2 regions of the Shewanella sp. 10N.286.51.B2 genome follow, and region 2 is predicted to be linked to the other one. Evidence: predicted binding sites of a transcription regulator. Region 2 holds the regulator's gene; the other holds the start of a gene.
The links. Region 2 encodes sigma-54, which starts transcription at its own class of promoters, with help from an activator protein. Its sites were predicted from a motif close to GTTGGCACGNNNNTNGNNT; they were not measured.
Positions count from the first base shown of each region.

Region 1 (10,629 bases), on a different contig from region 2:
GGAGATTTTTCTCGACATATAAAAGAACCTATCTTCTTCTTTATCTACCTCAAAGCCATTCTTAATGTATAGATGATATGCAGGACTAATTTTGAGAACTCGTAGCCTAAGTTTATTTACACCAGCTTTAATTGCTAACCGTTCACACTCTGTTAGGGCTGCTGCACCAATACCATTATTTTGAAATTTTTCACTAATCTGTAAATCTCGGATATAACACCCATCATTATCAAAGGCTAAACGAATTGCACCCACGACCGAAGCGTTGTAAAGAATGTCCCAGTTTTCTAGGTCAACAATTTGCTCATGTATCTTAGACTGTTCCCAATTTACAGAATAGTGTTCATAATATGAGCGAATGTTTTTAAATGTAATATCTGCCGATGCATAAAGATCGGCTGTTGATTGATATGAAATCATCGCAAATCTCCTAAAGCCCTACTAATTGGCAAAAAATAGTTGGCTAAAATTTTGAGGGGTGAATAGTTAAATTTTCCTATTAATCAGCTTATTATGTGTGCTTTGTTCGTCGTTTTCTCTTTTGCAACTTTAACCTTTAAAGAATGAAAGAGAGAGGCAAAGATGAAAGTTGTGAATAATAAAAGTAAGCAAAGTAACTTTATTCCGATACTCTCATTTTCTATGAATGCATTTAAAATTGCGGATAAGAGCATGAACCCAACTAAATAGTAATTATGTATGCTACCCATGAAAACTCCTTAACTAGTGTGGTCAGAGTAAACTTTATAAGGGAGTTGATAGGCACATCATTATTTAATGGCTTTTTCTTCCCTAAATGGCGTGCTCGAAGATTGCGTTCGAGGTTAGCTAACTCTGTCCTTAAGTGGTTCTACCTTAATATAACTTATGAGCCTAGTTCAATGTTTTACTTAGTTTTTGTTGGCTAGCTTATCTAAGTCCATTACTTCAATCTAATCCATTGCCTGCCGCTGGGATGTTCAGGATGAACGGAATGTCGCGATCACATGGATGTGAAAGAGCGACCTTTTATGCAGATACAACTGCGAGACGCTGCACTCTTTATATAAATCAAAAGGTCCATGTAAGCTCTGCTAAAACATCCCTGTTTTGGAAGCTCGCTGCTGCATCTACACTGGGATTATTATCTCTTCGATTTAACGGTATTCGTGAAAATTTAAAGAGCTAAAAGGCTCAATTTGAATTGAGGACGTTGAAGAAAATAGCGTGATGCTCACATGGATGTGAGCATAGCTTTCGCGGTGCAGGGATGCACCGTCGGAAGCGTTAGCATTTTCACTCTTTATAATAAACAGGGTCCGAAGTTAGCAACAAACGAAGTTCAAAGCTGGATCAATCCCCATCGAAAATCATGCGCTTTTCAGCATTTTTCGTTAGGGGCGGCAGGGTGAGCCAAGAGGGTATTGCTGTTGATACCCTTTTGGTCGGGTGTGGGTGGAAAACCCACGACGTTAATCCAAACGGAGTTTGGAACAATACAGATCAAACCATTCTCAACCCCAAAAAATCACAAAGTCTCAAATTCAGAATGCGTTGCAGAATGCATTTTAGCATTGAGATACAATCTTGCCTTTAATGTAAGCCATTGTATTTAAATGGTAATAAAGGTTGGCATCCACTATGCATTATCCCCAGTACATCCTGATAACGAATAGCGAGATGCCAATATGCAAACATTAAACACAACAATAGTTAACGTGAAACCACTTCACTCTCAAATCATCAATATTCTTGGTTTAAGCAGTATTGCTATTGGTACTAGCATGGCTTTGTTCAGTGCTAATACCAATGCCGCTGAGCCATTCAATGCCTGTCCTACCGAAGCATTTATTATTCAAACGCCAGCAGGCATTCCAAAAACCTTTGGAGTTGAACTTGGTACCGGTAGTTATTCGGTATTGTCGCCTGATATGGGACTGACCAAAGGATTTAATGGTGTTGGTTTCAGCTACACAGATAATTACCTTTATGGCTGGGATTATCAGCATGGCACTGTCGGTAAGGTGGGTGAAGATTACCAAGTTGAGCCACTAACGATCGTAAAAGACAGCTCAGCTGCTGCAGCGGGTAACTTCTACGTAGGTGATGTCGCCATCAATGAAAACGTTTGGTACGGCTACCGTAAAAACCAAGGCTTATTTACTGTGCCGTTAGATGGCAATAATCACCCAATGAACATTGTCCCTGGCAGTAAAGCCAATGCCACTTACAACGTAACAGATTTTGCCTTTCATCCAAGCAACGGCTTTTTATACGCAGTGACTAACGGCAGCACAGGCAAATTACTCAAGATTGACCCCGCAACAGGTGCCGCTGAAACCTTAGCAACCGTTATTACTAAAAGCAGTGGTAGCTTTACCTTTGGAGCGCAGTTTTTTGACCCTAATGGCAACCTTTATTTAAGTAACAACGGCGATGGCAATGTGTATAAGGTCAACGTTGAAAGTGATAACCCTACCGCAGAGTTGTTTTCATACGGGCCGTCATCTTCTTCAAATGATGGTGCTCGTTGTGCATTAGCAGAAGTGCCAGTGGGAGACAATGTTGATTTTGGTGATGCGCCAGACAGTTACGGTACCCTAATTGATTCAAATGGTGCCCGCCATAATATGGTTGCCGGCATGTCATTAGGCAGTGTTATTGATAATGAGTCCGACGGTTATCCTGCGCCGTTATCTGATGATGAAAGTGATGGTATTGATGATGAAGATGGTATCAGCATGCCAACCGGTTTTGAAGTGGGTGAAGAGGCGGTGTTATTAGTCACAGTAGAAGGGGATGGTGCTTATATTAACGGCTGGATTGATTGGGGCCAAGATGGTCAGTTTGATAGTGAAGATCAAGTGATTATTGCCCGCTCAGTGAGTAGCGGCACATCAACTGTGACGATTAACGTGCCTAATTGGGCTAAAACGGGCGCAACCTGGTCACGTTTTCGTTTGAGCTCAGAGGCCAGCTTATTACCAACCGGTGGTGTCAGTGATGGTGAAGTGGAAGATTATCCAATCACTGTCACTGAAACCGGCATCACTATCAGCTATTACCCCTCATCGTCAGAATACACCACGTTAGCTTATGAGGATTTATACCCTTATCAAGGTGACTTTGATATGAACGATGTGGTGATGCAGTTACGTATTAGCCAATACAGTAAAAATGACATGGTTCGCCGCGTGGGCTTTGATGCGCAATTAGTGGCAATGGGCGCTTGGTATCACAATGGCTTTGCGGTGCAATTACATGATATTGGCCGCGGCAATGTGCAAGAGTCAGCCATTGAGTGGAGCGCCCAAGGGGTTAAGCAGACCAGCTCACCACTTGAAGACGGGCAAACCAATGCGGTGCTGTTATTTACTGAAGACTTATGGCAACACGTCAGTGCGAGTAATGGCTGTCAATATTTCAGAACTGAACCGGGTTGCGGCACCCAATACCGCGCAACATGGCAAATGACAGTGCCGTTTGTTGATGCGGTACATGTTGATGATATGCCTGAGTTCCCCTATGACCCATTCATTTTTGCCACTCCAGGTACGGATCATAGCCTAGCGGCTAAGAATATTACTGATGGTAAAAACCCAGGACGTAAATTAGAGATCCATCTGAAAAACAAAGCACCAACCGATAAATTTGATACGCGATTTTTAGGGATGCATGACGATGCTTCAACGGCATCACAAGGGCACTATTTCCAAGACCAAAATGGTATGAGTTGGGCAATTGAGGTGCCTGATACATGGCAGCACCCTGCAGAGCTACAACGTGTTGATGCCGCTTATGTTGAGTTTATTGAGTTTGCTGCAGATGCCAGCGGTGAGACCAAACCTTATTGGTATTTGACCGCCACTGACTCGCTACTGTTTAAGGATTAACCCTGACAGTAATTAGTGTGAATTTAATCAATCAATTTAAGCAAGAAATGGAATTTTAAGGTGAATATTATGAATACATTAACTCAAACTCAAGTGGCAGCAAATACGTTATTAACAGCGAAGAATGCCATTAACACAGGCATGAAAACAGGCATTAACACGGCTTGTAACACAGGCACTAAAATAGGGACTAAAAGAGCCACTAGCCTAGCCATGGCTCTATCATTAAGCTTTTTAACAGCCTGTGGCGGCGGTGGTGGCGATGATAGCTCGCCTGCACCAGCAACGACGCCTGCGGTGACAACACCTGCGACATCAACACCAGATACCACGACAGATACAACACCAGAGACAACGACACCTGAGACGCCAACGGAACCTGAAACACCTACAGAGCCAGAAACGCCGCCAGCAACCTCAATTGATGACTTGGTGGTTGATGCCGATTTTGATCTACAAGCGGCGTTTACTTTAAGCATTGATGTGCAGCTAGCATCAAGTAAGCGTGGTTACTTTTCATTGTGTGACGATTATCAGCAAAATGGCACCCAAGTGAGCGTGAACTTTGAATCTTGCTTATTACGTGGCGCCCTTGATGAAGGCGCATTGTCTGAAGAGTTATTGGTGGCCAACCATCAACGAGCATTAATGGCAGTGGTATGGTTTTATGATGGCAGTGAGCCTATCTATCAGCAGTGGAGTCATAGCTTAACCAATGACCCACAAGTCTTAGTGATTAACTAATATTCAAATAATCAATCGTATTTCAATCTTATGCCTTGTTAGCCAGATACTGCTGACAAGGCATTTTTATTTTTGATTAACAGCCTGCTTAAATGCGCGAGTTATTGGATAGCGATATTTTCTCAGTTGTCATTGTGAGCTGACTTAACTGATAATAGCGCCATTAACAGATTAAAAGAGCGCACCATGAGCATTGAAAGAATTGAAACTAAAACCCGTATGAGCCGGATTGTCAAACATAACGGCACCATCTATTTATGTGGTCAAGTTTGCCAAGATGCTACCAAAGATATCACTGAACAAACTCAAACAATGTTGGATAAAGTCGAAGCACTATTACTGCAGGCGGGCAGTGATAAAAAGCATATGTTATCGGCAACCATTTACGTAAAAGATATGGCTTACTTTGCTGAAATGAACGCGGTGTGGGATGCATGGGTTATTGAAGGTTACGCCCCTGCTCGAGCTTGCGTTGCCGCTAAAATGGCCCGTGAGGCATTATTGGTTGAAATCTCGGTAGTGGCCGCTGAGATTGCTTAAATTGCTACGCAGTGGTTTTAGTTCAGCCCGCTACTTAGCTCACAAGTCATCACAATAAAATCCCCATAAAGAATCCGTTACAGTTCCTAGTCGCAGCCGCCTAGGAACTGGTATACTTCCAGCTTGATTTTTGGGAGGACCAATGGACGTATCATCATTATTAGACGGCCTAAACGCAAAGCAGCGTGAAGCAGTGGGCGCACCGCTTTCAAGCATGTTAGTTTTAGCTGGAGCAGGCAGTGGTAAAACTCGGGTATTAACCCATCGTATTGCTTGGCTTATGCAGGTCGAACAACAAAGTCCATACTCTATCCTTGCGGTAACCTTTACCAATAAAGCCGCGGCAGAAATGCGTGAGCGGGTTGAGAAAGTGGTTGGCAGTAACATGGGCCGTATGTGGATTGGTACTTTCCACGGTTTAGCCCATCGTTTGCTGCGCACTCACTTTAAAGATGCCAATTTACCCCAAAGCTTCCAAATTATTGATTCTGACGATCAGTTACGTTTATTAAAACGTATTCTTAAAAGTCTCAATTTAGATGACAAGCAATATCCGCCGCGTCAGTGCCAAGGTTACATTAATGGCAAAAAAGACCAAGGCTTACGCCCAAAGCATATCGATGCGGGTGGCTTTCCTATTGAGCAAAACTTATTAAACATCTATAAAATTTATCAAGAATCTTGCGACCGAGCTGGCCTTGTTGATTTTGCTGAAATTTTATTGCGCGCCCATGAATTATGGCTCAATAAACCCCATGTATTAGCCCATTATCAAGAACGCTTTAAGCATATCTTGGTGGACGAATTCCAAGATACCAACGCCATTCAATATGCGTGGATCCGAGTGCTGGCAGGCAAAGAAGCCAATGTGATGATTGTTGGCGATGACGATCAATCTATATACGGCTGGCGCGGTGCCCAAGTTGAGAATCTACATAAATTCTTAACCGATTTCCCAGGTTCCACCACGGTTAAGCTGGAGCAAAACTATCGCTCCACAGCCAATATCCTTAATGCGTCCAATGATCTAATTGCCAACAACCCTGAGCGTTTAGGTAAAAAACTGTGGACTGAAGACGATGCGGGTGAGCCTATTGCGGTTTATTGCGCCTTTAATGAAATGGATGAAGCGCGCTTTATTGTTGGCAAAATGGCTGAGTGGCAAAATAACGGCGGCAAGTTAGAAGAGTGTGCCATTTTATACCGCTCCAATGCCCAGTCGCGAGTATTAGAAGAAGCCTTACTCCATAAAGGGCTAGCTTACCGAATTTACGGTGGCCTGCGTTTCTTCGAGCGCCAAGAGATTAAAGATGCCATGGGTTATATGCGTCTTATCAATAATCAAAATGATGATGCTGCTTTTGAACGGGTGGTTAACACCCCAACTCGCGGTATTGGTAATCGTACCCTTGATATCATTCGCTCAACCGCACGTCAGCAAGAAATGACTATGTGGCAGGCAAGCTTGCGCTTAATTGAAGAAAAAGTCCTTACTGGCCGCGCTGCCAATGCCGTGAATGGCTTTATGGATTTAGTGATTGGCATGCGCACTGATACTGCCGATATGAGTCTATATGGTATGGCCGACAAGGTCATTGACCGTTCAGGGCTACGGGCTATGTACGAAGCCGAAAAAGGCGAAAAAGCCCAATCACGAGTCGAAAACTTAAATGAGCTGGTCACCGCTGCCCGCAGTTTTGAAATGCCAGAAGAACTTGAAGATATGGGCGAGCTAAATGCCTTTTTATCTCACGCAGCATTAGAAGCGGGCGAAGGCCAAGCAGACAAGTTTACCGATGCCGTGCAGCTAATGACCTTGCATTCAGCTAAAGGCTTGGAGTTCCCAGTGGTGTTTATGGCTGGGGTTGAGGAAGGTATTTTTCCAAGTAAAATGGCATTAGATGAAGGTGATCGTTTAGATGAAGAACGCCGTCTTTGTTATGTAGGCATGACCCGTGCGATGCAAAAATTGTATATCAGTTATGCTGAGTCACGCCGCATTTATGGCCGTGAGGACTATGCCAGTCCATCGCGTTTTATTGGTGAAATCCCCAGCCAGTATGTTGAAGAAATTCGCATGAAAGCGTCAGTGTCAGCGCCTAAAATGAGCAGCCGTTTTAATGTGCCAAGACAATCTATTGCCAATGACAGTGGCTTTAAAGTGGGTCAAAAAGTAAAACACTTTAAATTTGGCCAAGGCATAGTGACAGATTTTGAAGGCACAGCAGATAAAGCGCGTGTTCAAGTCAGTTTTACAGACTTTGGTAGCAAATGGTTACTGGTTTCATTGGCAAAACTTGAAGCGTGTTAGGGTAATTTTTTACTAGAGCGGACATAATTCTAAGCGAAATAATAAAGTCACTCGTGGGTTATGCGAGATGACAAATAAGAAGTGATACAACTTCAACTGCAGGAGTGAAGTAAACCATGTCAGCAGTCTCATGGACGTTACAACAAAAAATATCGGTTTATAAACGCTTAACGCGCCTTGATAGGCCCATTGGTACCTTGTTGCTAATGTGGCCGTGTTTAATGGCGTTATTGCTTGCAGCGGGTGGCATGCCTGATGTGAAGGTGTTGATCATCTTTATGCTAGGGGTGGTCGTTATGCGTGCTTGTGGTTGCGTGATTAACGACTTTGCAGATCGAAAACTTGATGCCCATGTTGAGCGCACTAAGATGCGGCCTTTAGCCTCAGGTGAAATCAGCAGTAAGGAAGCGCTGATATTATTTGTGGTGATGGCATTAATCGCGTTTAGCTTAGTATTATTTTTAAATCCGCTAGTGGTAAAACTATCGGTTGTCGGCATTATCTTAACCATCATGTACCCGTTTATGAAACGGGTAACCAATATGCCGCAAATGTTTTTAGGCATAGTGTGGAGCTGGTCAATTCCTATGGCCTACGCTGCGCAGCTAGGTTATGTGCCCATGGAAGCTTGGTGGTTATTTGTTGCCAATTGGTGTTGGACGGTAGCTTACGACACCATGTATGCCATGGTTGATAGAGATGATGACTTAAAAGTCGGCATTAAATCTACAGCCATTTTATTTGGCCGATACGACCGCCAATGGATTGCCGCGTTTCAGTTAGCGGCCCTAGGGTGTTTTATTATGGCCGGTTGGTCTGCTGAACGTGGGTTATTGTATGGCATTGGCATTAGCACCTTTATTGCCTTTAGCAGTTATCAGCAATGGCTTATTTATGGCCGCGAACGCGCGCCATGTTTTAAGGCTTTTCTAAATAATAACTGGGCCGGATTTGCTTTATTTATGGCATTGAGCGCAGATTATTTATTTTCTTCAATAAGTGCGTAGAATAGGGCGAAAAATTACATCAACAAGGATAGCTGATGACCATTTCTCGCTTTATGATACTTTTTCGCAGTATCGTATGCTGTAGCCTCTTTTTAAGCGCGGTGCCCGCCGCGTTTGCAAGCTTTACCATACCGAATACCACAGTGGTTGAGGTAGAGGATAGCGATCGCACCTATAATCTTTATATCAAACTGCCCAATAGCTATAACCAAATTGATAAGCTAAAAAGTTATCCGGTTATTTATATGACTGATGCTGTGTACAGCTTGCAAGTGGTCTCGGGTGTGACTCGTTTGTCTATGGACCGTACTGATATGCAGCAGGCTATTTTAGTGGCTGTATCAGGACAGCAAGGCCGCAGCCCCGCAGCAAGTCGTATGCGTGATTACACCCCGTCAGTTGATACTAACAGAACCCAAGCCACCGGTGAGGCCCAGCGCCACATGCAGTTGTTTGCCAATAAAATTATCCCTTATATGAATCAGCATTATCGCACTCAGCCATGGCAAAACACCTATGTTGGCCATGCGTTAGGGGGCTTGTTTGGCGCCTATATCTTACGTAATAAGCCCGCATTATTTAATAACTATGTACTGGCGAGTCCGCCATTTTGGTTTGATAACCAGCAGTTACTAAAGCAATTTCGCGAGCCGGAATTTATCACTAAATCAATAAATGCCAATGTATTTATTGGTGTCGGAGAGTTAGAAACGGCAGAAAACAGCGAGTTTGGGCAAGATATGGTGGCAGATGCCAAGTCATTTTATCAGCTGCTACAACAAAAAAATCGCTTAACTGCAGCTAATGGTTCAGGTATCAATGCCAAGTTAATGCTAATGCCTGTAGCCAATCACAGTATGGCGTTTCCGATGTCGGCGATCTATGGCTTAGACTGGCTGTTTGATGCTAAAACGGGGGTTAGTGGTCACTGATTAGGCGCAATAATAGTTCTATCAAAAAATAAGACATTTAAGCAATAAACCTATGCCATAAACATAAGTTATAAACATAATTTTAAGTTATAGAACAATAACAAGGATTGTTATATGAGACCCATAGTTAAGTACCGACTGCTGTTTTTAGCCTTTGCGATAGTACTGTTTACTATTGGCGTGCAGTTAACCCCAGAATCCCTAGCGACTGCTAATGACGAGCTAAGACTAAGCCTTATCGCTATCGGCTACTTTGGCTTAATACCGTTGGCATATTGGTACTGCATTATCAAAAAAGGCAGCCAGAAATGGTGGAAGCTGATTATTATTTTAAGTACCAGCAGCTTGGTGGCGAGGTTAAGTTTTCCGGCAGATATCGCTGACTATTTTGAATTTGTCGCTTGGCTACGCTACCCCATTGTTGGGGTGTTATTGATCATTGAAGCTTACTTAGTGTTTACTATTATTCGTGGCTTATTGAAGGTCAGAAAGGTAAAGGGCGATCCACGAGTGAGTGCGGTTGAGGTATACGCAGATGATGAAAAGGCTTTGTTTATCGCCTTCATCGTGGCTGGAGAGCCGACTAACTGGTATTACGCCATTCCATGGTTTTCACGTCATCACCCCGCAGCCATTAGCCACATTAAGTTATTGAGTGCCAAACCCTGGCATTTATCATTAATGCTTATTGGTTGTTTCACTAGTTGTGTTGCCAGCTATATGATTTTGGTTAACTGGAGCGAGTTAGCCGCGATTATCGTCTCTTCAATCATCAGTTTAACCTTGGTGATGCTGGTGGCAAATTATCGTATATCACGCCGTTATTCCATGTATCGAATTCGTAACAGGTTAGTGGTTAATAATGCCATTTGGGGCTTTATGGCGATCGACATTAACGAAATTGAAGCGGTTGCAGTGAATCAAGTGGCCAAAAAAGTTGCCGATGATGAACTATCAATAGGGCGAGGCGAGCAGACTAATCTCACTATCCGTTTTAAAGTGCCACAATGGTATTTTGGTGGGTTAGGGCAGTTAGTTGAAAAGCTTACTGTGGTGCATATTAATGTGGCTGAACCTGAAAAGGTGGTCGCGGCACTAACTGATATTGAGCAGTCTGAAGCGGCTTAAAAATTCATATTTACACTAAACGTAACCCATAAAAAAATGCGTCCACTGTGGACGCATTTTTTGGTTAACAACTGATTTAGTGGTTGTTTAGTTTT
Region 1 covers NZ_JBFRKH010000033.1:4,797-15,425, reverse strand. Annotated here, with positions in the region: gene AB4140_RS09120 (GNAT family N-acetyltransferase) at 1-420, opposite strand, end outside; gene AB4140_RS09115 (LruC domain-containing protein) at 1,668-3,872, shown strand; gene AB4140_RS09110 (hypothetical protein) at 3,942-4,616, shown strand; gene AB4140_RS09105 (RidA family protein) at 4,803-5,156, shown strand; gene uvrD (DNA helicase II) at 5,299-7,467, shown strand; gene ubiA (4-hydroxybenzoate octaprenyltransferase) at 7,584-8,474, shown strand; gene AB4140_RS09090 (alpha/beta hydrolase) at 8,510-9,406, shown strand; gene AB4140_RS09085 (hypothetical protein) at 9,521-10,534, shown strand; gene AB4140_RS09080 (nucleoside triphosphate pyrophosphohydrolase family protein) at 10,622-10,629, opposite strand, start outside.
Region 1: a site for sigma-54 is predicted at 1,608-1,626, ahead of AB4140_RS09115 (LruC domain-containing protein). Genes of this name have one in related genera too.

Region 2 (10,629 bases):
GGCCACAATTCTCTGACCTCAACCTGAGTTAATTGCCCTTTTAGGTGACAAATATCACCTTGCTGTGAAAATTCAATCACGCAGCATTGCCCTCGTCCTGATCTAAGCGAATATCTTGGTTGGTGCGCTCATAAAGCATGTCGATGACCTTATCGACGCCTTTTTGGCGAATTAAATTGGAAATTTCTGATTGCTTTGACGCCAGTAAACTCACGCCTTCCGCCACCAAATCAAACGCTTTCCAGCTGTCATCTTTTAGACGTCTGGCTTTAAACACCACTTTAATGGGCGGGCGACCATCTTCAATAATTTCGACGCGGACATCGATCATTTTCTCGTTACTAAAATCAGCAGCCGGGAAAAACTGTACTTGCTGACCAGTGTACTCAGTAAAGGCTTGGGCATAGGTAGCCACTAAATAACCTTCAAAAGCATCCACAAACCGCTGACGTTGTTCAGGAGTCGTGTCACGCAGGTATTGCCCCATCACTTTATACGCGGCGTATTTATAATCAACATAGGGCATAAGCTCTTCGCGAACGATAACTTTTAAATAGCTTAAATCATTGTCAATGAGGGCTTTGTCTTTATCAAAACGCGCAAAGGTTTTCTCTGATACTTGCTGCACTAGCTTGAACGGATCACGGGTATCTATGTCATCAGTCGTCAGCTCTGCAGCACCAAGCGGGCTGATGCTTAACCATAAAAAGACACTTAACATAACGCGAATAAACTGCTTCATATACCGCTCCTACTTATCATCCGATGACATGCTATAGATTAACTGACCGATTAAGTCTTCCAGTACTAATGCTGAGCGCGTGTCATAAATTTTATCGCCATCAGCGAGCATCTCAATATCATCATCCATAAAGCCTGGGGTTAACCCCAAAAACTGCTCACCCAATAAACCTGCAGTTAAAATCGATAAGCTGCTGGTCTCTGGAAATTGATCATATTGCTTATCCATAGTGATGCTCACTATCGGTACAAGCTTTTTGGGGTCGAGCTGAATATCAGTTACCCTTCCGACAACCACCCCGCCCACTTTCACTGGCGAGCGTACTTTTAAGCCACCGATATTGCTAAATTCAGCGTGTAAACTGTAAGTTGCCTGATTAGGCTTAAGCTCAACATTGGCCACATTAAATACCAGCACACAAAATGCCACTAAGCCTGACAATAAGAACAATCCAACCAATAACTCTATTTTCCGTGTCAACATACGACTAAACCACTTTAATTAATGAATGCAAAATTTACCCAACTTACCTCCCGCTAACACTCAGCAGTTAACATCAATTGCCGAACATAATCGCTGTCAGTAAAAAATCGAGCGCTAACACTGCTAAACTCGCCTGAACCACAGTGGATGTGGTCGCTCGGCTAATGCCTTCGGGGTTGGGAATGACTTCATAACCACGATATAAAGATATCCAGGTTACCACTACGCCAAAAAGCACACTTTTGATTAAACAATTTACAATATCTTGGCGCCACTCAACCGATGCTTGCAGAATTGACCAAAAAGAGCCGCTATCAATGCCTTTCCATTCAACTCCCACTAAATGACCGCCGATAATGCCAACAAGACAAAACATCATCACTAATAATGGCAGGGTGATAACCCCCGCCCAAAAACGTGGCGCTATGATTTGGTGTAAAGGGTCAACCGCCATCATCTCTAAGCTTGATAACTGCTCGGTTGACTTCATTAAGCCAATTTCAGCGGTTAATGCCGAGCCTGCGCGCCCGGCAAAAAGTAATGCCGCAACCACAGGACCAAGCTCTCTTAATAAGCTCAATGCCACCATGGGCCCTAGGCTTTCGACCGTGCCAAAATCAGCCAGTACCGTATAAGCTTGTAATGCCAGCACCATACCGATGAACAGGCCAGAGACTATGATGATCACCATGGAGCGAACACCCAACACATAAACTTGCTTGGTGATTAAGCCAATATCTTTTTTAACATTCGGCCAACGGGCAATAGCGCCCCATAACATCAGCCCTGCTCGGCCTAGACCTGAAATAAAATCCAAAGCAAAGCGGCCAATATTACTGATAAAGTTAATCACGTCCACTTAACATCTCCTGTTGATAGTCTTCAGCTGGATAATGAAAAGCCACCGGCCCATCGGGTGCTCCATGAATAAATTGCTCAATTTGTGGATTGGTTGAAGCCCGTAATTCAGCAGGCGTGCCTGAAGCGATTACTTTTTTCTCGGCGATAACATAAACATAGTCGGCAATACTCAATACTGCATCCACATCGTGGGACACGACCACCGAAGTCAGCCTCAATGTTTCAGATAATTCGCCAATCAATTTCACCAGCACCGCCATCGAAATAGGATCTTGACCGGCGAAAGGCTCGTCATACAAAATCATTTCAGGCTCAAGTGCTATCGCCCGCGCCAATGCAACTCGGCGCTGCATGCCGCCGGATAACTCATTGGGCATCATCAGAGCGGCGCCCCGCAGCCCCACGGCTTGCAGCTTCATCAACACAATCTTACGAATAATAGTTTCAGCTAACCCTGAGTGCTCACGCAGGGCAAACGCCACATTATCAAACACATTCATATCGGTAAAAAGCGCCCCACTTTGAAACAACATACTCATGCGCTTTCGCTGCTCAAATAATTGTTGCCGCTTCAGTTGGTGAATGTTTTGCCCAGCAAAAAGCACCTCACCACTATCAGGGGTTAATTGACCGCCGATAAGTTTAAGTAAGGTGGTTTTACCTATGCCACTTGGCCCCATAATGGCGGTCACTTTGCCAGTTGGAATGCTGAGACTGATATCATCAAAGATAACCTTAGTCCCTCGGCTAAAGCCCATGTTCTTAACTTCTACAAGGGCTGACCTAGTGGGCTCTAAACTTGGAGTAGACATGTCTATAGAGGAAATAATAGCCTTCCTAGAGAACGAGATGTAGAGCTGAAGTGTACGAAATTGTGTAAGAACCTACAACAAATCAATCACCATGCGTTACAATCCCTAACAATTTTCGCAATAGCGACGATTTTTGTTAATATCTGACAAAAATATCGCCATAACTCAAATAATTGGAACAAGATGCTTTTTAATATCATGATGCTCATCGTCGGATTGGGCGCATTAGTTTGGAGCGCAGATCGCTTTGTTTACGGAGCAGCCGCCTTTGCTAGAAACTTAGGCCTGCCACCAATGTTAATCGGTTTAACCATTGTGGCCATGGGCAGCTCAGCGCCAGAAATGCTGGTTGCTGCCACCGCATCAATGGAAGGCATGAGCGATACTGCAATTGGTAACGTGCTCGGCTCAAACGTGGCTAACATCACCTTGATATTAGGGGTTACCGCATTGTTTGGGGCTATTTCAGTTCGCTCAGAAACCTTAAAGCGTGAAATTCCAATCATGATTGCGGCAACCGTATTAGCTGGCTACCTTATTCACGACGGCATGCTCACCCGTGTTGAAGGTGGGGTATTATTAATCGCATTTTTCGCCTTGATGGGCTATTTCATTTGGAGCGCGATGCGAAATAAGAAAAAAGATGTCCTAGCTGATGAGTCTGACGCAGAGATCCCTAAAAATGTACCCACATTACATGCTATTATCTGGATCATTGTTGGTATGGTGTTATTGCCACTCTCGGCAGACTGGATGGTGACTGGCGCGGTAGGCATTGCCAAGACATTTGGCTTGTCAGATCTGGTCATCGGCTTGACCATTATTGCCATTGGCACCAGTTTACCGGAACTAGCAGCATGCATCGCTGGCGTCCTAAAAAAAGAAGACGACCTCGCGATTGGTAATATTGTTGGCTCAAACATTTTTAATATTTTAGCAGTGCTGGCCATTCCAGGGCTGATTGCCCCAGGTGAAATCGACATAAATGCAAGCGGTCGAGATTTTTACATGGTACTAGCAACCAGCACCGCATTAGCAGTACTGGTATTATCGAGTGGCGCTAAAAAGCAGCTTACTCGCTGGCATGGAGCCCTTTTATTAATCGTCTTTATTGCGTACCAAGTTGTCTTATTTCAATCACAATAATGGGGCATAAAGATGTGTGACTCACCAAAGCGTAACCCGAAATCGCTTTGGACAATAGAGAGATACATATGACAGAACAAACACAATTGCGCCAATGGGGTCGTCAAGTCATTGATATTGAAAAGGCAGCATTAGATAACCTTTATCAATATGTAGACTCAGACGAGTTTGGCCAAGCCTGTGAACTCATTTTAGAATGTAAAGGCAAAGTCATTGTCATGGGCATGGGCAAATCTGGCCACATTGGCAATAAGATTTCTGCCACACTCGCCAGCACAGGCACGCCTGCATTTTTTGTTCACCCTGGCGAAGCAAGCCATGGCGACTTAGGCGCTCTGGCAAAAAATGATATTATTTTAGCCATATCAAATTCTGGTGAAGCCAGTGAAATTCTCACCTTAATGCCCGTTATACAGCGCATGGGGGTCCCGGTAATCGCGATTACGGGTAAACCAGAATCCAATATGGCCAAGCTATCTAAACTGCATTTATGTATTGAAGTGCCTGAAGAGGCCTGCCCATTAGGGCTAGCACCAACATCAAGCACTACCGCAACCTTGGTGATGGGTGACGCCTTGGCCGTAGCATTATTGCAAGCGAAAGGCTTTACCCGTGATGATTTCGCCCTATCCCACCCTGGTGGATCTTTAGGTCGTAAACTATTACTTAAAGTCAGCGATGTAATGCACAAAGGCGCTGATATTCCACAGGTGAAAAGTGAGCTCTGCATTACTGAAACCCTATATGAGATCTCAAATAAAGGTTTAGGTATGACTGCAGTGATCGATAATGCAGACAAGCTAGTCGGGATCTTTACTGACGGTGATTTACGCCGCGTCATCGATGCTGAAGTGAACCTGCGTACTACCGCTATTGCCGATGTAATGACAACCAACTGCATTACCATCAGCCCAGGTATTTTAGCCGCGCAAGCATTACAGATTATGGAAGAAAAAAGTATTAACGGTTTAATTGTCGTAGACGAGAACCAACGCCCAGTCGGCGCACTTAACATGCTCGATATGGTTAAAGCTGGAGTCATTTAACATGTCATTACACGAAACACTGCACCAAGGTTTTTACGGCCCAATCTCTGATGATGTTTGGCAAAAAGCCAAAAAAATTAAGCTGCTTATTTGCGATGTCGATGGGGTATTTTCCGATGGCCGTATTTATTTAAGTAATGCAGGGGAAGAGTTAAAAGCATTTCATACCCGTGATGGTTATGGCATTCGCTCTATTTTAACCAGTAATATTCATGTTGCTGTGATAACCGGGCGTAAATCTGCCATTGTGGAAAATAGAATGACCGCTTTAGGTGTCACTCATATTTATCAAGGTGTTGATGATAAACTAGTGCCTTACCAAAGCCTGTTAGATACCTATGGCGTTAGCCCAGATGAAGTCGCCTATATTGGTGATGACATGGTTGACTTACCTGTGATGAAACAGGTTGGCCTTGCAGTTTGTGTGGCTGATGGCCATCCTTATGTTAAACAACATTGCCATATGACCACCACCATTAACGGCGGAAATGGCGCATTACGTGAACTCACCGATTTGCTATTACTTAGCCAAGATAAGTTTGAAAATGCCCACGGAATGAGTATATGAGCCGAGTGACCTTCGCTATTATCGGATTTTTTGGCGCAGCCTTAGTCCTTTATTGGCAAGTACAAATTAAACGTAGTCAGATGGAGGCAAGTAAATTGCCTGCCCCTGCTCGCCCTGATTTTATCGCCAATGACTTACGCACCACTGAATTTAATGAGCAAGGTTTAGTGCAAAGCCGAGTCTCAGCGAAATACATGGAGCACTTTCAGCAAAGTAATGAAACCATGTTTACTGAGCCTGTCTACCTTATTTATCCTGAAAATGGTGAAGCCGAATGGCAATTAAGCGCAGATTTAGGCAAGCTGAATAATGAAACAGGCAAAGTAGTTTTAGAAAATAATGTTATTATTGATGCAATAAACATCGACGAGCCATTACAATCTTTGACAACCACCATGTTGGCACTCGATATGAACACCATGATTTTGACCTCAGATAGACAAATTTTTGTTACTGGGTCAGATTTTAATATACAAGGTTTAGGCCTGTATGCTGATTTAAATGCTCAAGAACTTGAACTTTTAAGTCAAGTAGAAGGAACGTATGAAGCAAAGTAAACTTTTGATTGCCTCACTACTCAGTGTAGTCAGTATTGCCAGCGCCTATGCAAAAGAAGGCGATTTACAGCAAGAGCTTAAAGTCGCAGCTGTGAGCCAAAAAGCTGACATAAAAAACAATCAGGTCATCTTCTATGGCCCAGTTAATGTGACTCAAGGGTCGATTAACATTAATGCCGACGAATTACGCGCATTTGGCACCGAAAGCGGCACCCAAAAAACCATGGTTGCCACAGGTAACCCTGCGACATTTTCCCAAGAGTTAGATGATGGCCGTATTGGTACTGCCAGTGCCGATGAAATTAAATATGAGCTTGCCACTAGCATTTTAACCTTAACGGGTAATGCTAAATTGGACCAAGCTGGCAGCCAGGTTACTGGTAACCTAATTAGCTACAACATTGAAAAGCAGCAGTTAATTGCTGAAAGCACCGGTACTGGTGAAGATCGGGTTATCACTATTTTTCAACCAGAAAGTCACCCAGACTTGATTGATTCTGAAAAGAAAAAAGATGAGCAACCACATTTACCAGACAGCGCTAAACCCGGTGATGACACGCCACCAGCTATAATTGAAAACAACAATTTATCTGCTGTAGAGGCTGTGAACTCAACTGAAACACCCGAAGTAACTGAATCACTTAACGCTGAGGCGCAGGCGACATTGTCAGCCCCAGCAGCTGAGCAAAATGACTAATGACCCAAATTACGTTAACCGCTGAAAATCTCGCTAAGAGTTATAAAAGTCGCCAGGTAGTAAAAGATGTCAGCCTGACGGTAAAAACCGGCCAAATTGTTGGCTTACTTGGCCCTAATGGTGCGGGTAAAACCACCACCTTTTATATGGTCGTAGGCCTAGTCAAAAGTGATAAGGGCCGCATTCTGATCGATGAAGATGATTTAACCGCAGATCCAATGCATTTGCGCGCCCGAAAAGGCATTGGCTACTTACCTCAAGAAGCCAGTATTTTTCGTAAGCTCACAGTACACGATAATATAATGGCAGTGCTTCAAACTCGCAAAAGCTTATCAAATGAGCAGCGCATTGAAGAACTGGAACATTTATTAGAAGAATTTAACATAACTCATATCCGTGATAGCCAAGGTATGGCGTTATCGGGAGGTGAGCGTCGCCGAGTTGAAATTGCACGCGCATTAGCGGCAAATCCTAAGTTTATTTTATTAGATGAACCTTTTGCAGGGGTAGATCCTATCTCAGTAATCGACATCAAGAAAATTATTCAACAACTTAAAAGCCGTGGTTTAGGGGTGCTAATTACCGACCATAATGTCCGTGAAACACTTGATGTGTGTGAGCGAGCATATATTGTGAGTCACGGAAACTTGATTGCTGAAGGAACACCTGCTGAGATCTTAGTCAATCAGCAAGTTAGGTCGGTATACTTAGGTGAACAATTCAAGCTATAGTTAGCACTATTCAGTTTTTAGTATGGCATTCGCGGCCAACAACAAACCTTAATCTAGTCTATTTTTCTAGGATCATAAACTAGCGCCCACACTGTTCGTCGCGATGATGTAATTCAATTAGGGACAAGCGGTACATGAAAGCCTCACTCCAACTCAAAATGGGTCAACACTTAACCATGACCCCACAGTTGCAACAAGCGATTCGCTTATTGCAACTTTCCTCATTGGAGCTACAGCAAGAAATTCAACAAGCACTTGATTCAAACCCGCTATTAGAGCTTGAAGACGAATTCACTAAAGCCAAAGAGCCCGTAAAAGAAAACGCCCTGCAAACTGACACCGATTTTAGTGATAATAGCCAAGTCACCATAGAAAAAGACACCTCAACGGTTGATACCACTGAATCGCTCACTAAAGATTCTATGCCTGAAGAACTCCCTATGGATACCACATGGGATGAGGTGTATACCGCCTCGCCGACTTCTGGCTCTGGCGCAGTATCGAGCGGTAATGATATGCCGTTTCAAGGCGAAACCAGTGAAGGCTTGTATGAGCATCTTGAATGGCAAAAAAACCTCACTCCCTTTTCTGAAAATGACTTGGTGATTGCAACCGCCATTATTGATGCCATTGATGAGCGCGGTTACCTCACCCAGAGCGTTGAAGACATTTTGCAATCCTTAGGCACTGACGATATCGAACTCGATGAAGTTGAAGCTGTACTTAAACGGGTACAACACTTCGATCCCGTCGGCATTGCAGCGCGAGATTTAAGTGAGTGTCTATTAATTCAATTAGGCCAATACCCTAATGAAATTCCTTGCATAGATAATGTTAAGTTACTGATTAAAGATCATCTTGATTTAATCGCCGGTCGTGACTTTAGGTTACTGATGCGTAAAACCAAGCTTAAAGAAGATGATTTACGTGAAGCCATTGAATTTATTCAAACGCTCAATCCACGTCCAGGCTTGCAAATTACCCCCATTAAAGATGAGTACGTCATTCCTGATGTTACTGTACTTAAAAAGAATGGTCGCTGGGTGGTCGAGCTAAATCCCGATAACATGCCTAAAATTGGCGTTAATCAGCAATATGCAGCTATGGCCAAAGGCGGTTCAAGCCAAGCTGACAGCCAATTTATTCGTGGTCATTTACAAGAAGCCAAATGGTTTATCAAAAGCATCGATAGCCGTAATGAAACCTTACTAAAAGTGGCTAACTGTATCGTACAATTTCAGCAAGGTTTCTTTGAGTTCGGTGAAGAAGCCATGAAGCCGATGGTGCTCAATGATATTGCTGAAGCGGTTGAAATGCACGAGTCGACCATTTCACGGGTCACGACCCAAAAATACATGCATACCCCCCGTGGACTTTTTGAACTAAAATATTTTTTCTCAAGCCATGTAAGTACCGATGATGGTGGAGAATGCTCTTCTACAGCAATTCGCGCATTTATTAAAAAGCTCGTAGCTGCAGAAAACCCGAAAAAGCCTCTTAGTGATAGTAAAATGGCGACACTATTGGCTGAACAAGGGATTAACGTTGCTCGACGTACGATAGCCAAATATCGAGAGGCAATGCTCATCCCTCCCTCAAACCAACGCAAAAGCTTATAACTTTTGTTATTGGAGGATGACCTATGCAAATTAACCTGACTGGAAACCATATTGAAATAACTCAATCTTTACGGGAATACGTGCAAACAAAATTTTCAAAGCTTGAACGACACTTCGAACAGATCAATAATGTTCACGTTGTGCTCGATGTTCAAAAGCTACAACAGATTGCCGAAGCCAAACTGCACCTAAAAGGCGGTGAAGTGTTTGCTGTATCGCGTAACGCTGATATGTATGTGGCAATAGACGCCCTGATAGATAAGCTAGACCGTCAGGTAATTAAACATAAAGAGAAACTCACTAAGCATTAACGATGGAACTTCGTACCATCCTGCAGCCGGCGTGCACTACCTGTGCCACTCCGGGCAGTAAGAAAAAGGTACTGGAATTAATCAGCAATTTAATGGCTGCCCAGTACCCAACCCTTTCTTCACAGGCTATTTTTGAAAGTCTAATAGCGCGTGAAAAAATGGGCAGTACAGGTATAGGAAATGGCATAGCAATTCCACATGGGCGCTTAGATAATATCGAAGAACCCATTGCTATTTTAATCAAATGCGAAGAGCCAATCGCCTTTGATGCCATAGACAAGCAACCTGTAGATATTTTATTTGCGCTTCTTGTACCTGCAGATCAGTGCCAGCAACACCTAAGCACATTATCTAGCATGGCAGAGAAACTCAGTGATAAATTGATACTTAAACGACTTCGAAAGAGTCATGACGCTACAGAACTTTATCAGGTTATTACTGCATGAAACTTGTCATCGTATCGGGACGTTCAGGTTCAGGAAAATCAGTCGCACTGAGAGTGCTTGAAGATTTAGGTTATTACTGTGTTGATAACCTGCCACTGCCACTGATTGGCAGCCTGCTTGAACAGCTTAAAGATAGTAACGAGCTTGTCGCCATTAGCGTCGATGTGCGTAATATCGAAGAGCAAGGCAAAGTACTCAAAGAGCAAATTGCTTTACTGTCTGACGATACCAGCATTACCAGTTTCTTTTTAAACGCCAACGATAAAGTGTTACTGAAGCGTTTTAGTGAGACCCGCCGATTACACCCACTGTCTAAGAATCAAATTTCGTTACAAGAAGCCATTAAGCTTGAGGGGCGGTTACTCGAACCCATAGCCAAAATGGTTGATCACTATATCGACACCTCGCAAACTAATATCTACGAATTGAGCGATCATGTTCGGCAAATCTTGCTAGGCAGTGTTGATAAAGAATTAGTGGTACATTTTGAGTCATTTGGCTTTAAGCATGGCATGCCGGCTGAAGCAGACTTTATGTTTGATGTGCGCTTTTTACCGAATCCGCACTGGGAGCTTGAGTTAAGGCCCTACACAGGCCTAGATGCGCCCGT
Region 2 covers NZ_JBFRKH010000014.1:144,533-155,161, forward strand. Annotated here, with positions in the region: gene AB4140_RS04200 (lipid asymmetry maintenance protein MlaB) at 1-80, opposite strand, end outside; gene AB4140_RS04205 (phospholipid-binding protein MlaC) at 77-742, opposite strand; gene mlaD (outer membrane lipid asymmetry maintenance protein MlaD) at 752-1,225, opposite strand; gene mlaE (lipid asymmetry maintenance ABC transporter permease subunit MlaE) at 1,299-2,084, opposite strand; gene AB4140_RS04220 (ATP-binding cassette domain-containing protein) at 2,071-2,898, opposite strand; gene AB4140_RS04225 (calcium/sodium antiporter) at 3,082-4,044, shown strand; gene AB4140_RS04230 (KpsF/GutQ family sugar-phosphate isomerase) at 4,113-5,090, shown strand; gene kdsC (3-deoxy-manno-octulosonate-8-phosphatase KdsC) at 5,092-5,658, shown strand; gene lptC (LPS export ABC transporter periplasmic protein LptC) at 5,655-6,215, shown strand; gene lptA (lipopolysaccharide transport periplasmic protein LptA) at 6,202-6,912, shown strand; gene lptB (LPS export ABC transporter ATP-binding protein) at 6,912-7,643, shown strand; gene AB4140_RS04255 (RNA polymerase factor sigma-54) at 7,778-9,262, shown strand; gene hpf (ribosome hibernation promoting factor) at 9,286-9,573, shown strand; gene ptsN (PTS IIA-like nitrogen regulatory protein PtsN) at 9,576-10,019, shown strand; gene rapZ (RNase adapter RapZ) at 10,016-10,629, shown strand, end outside.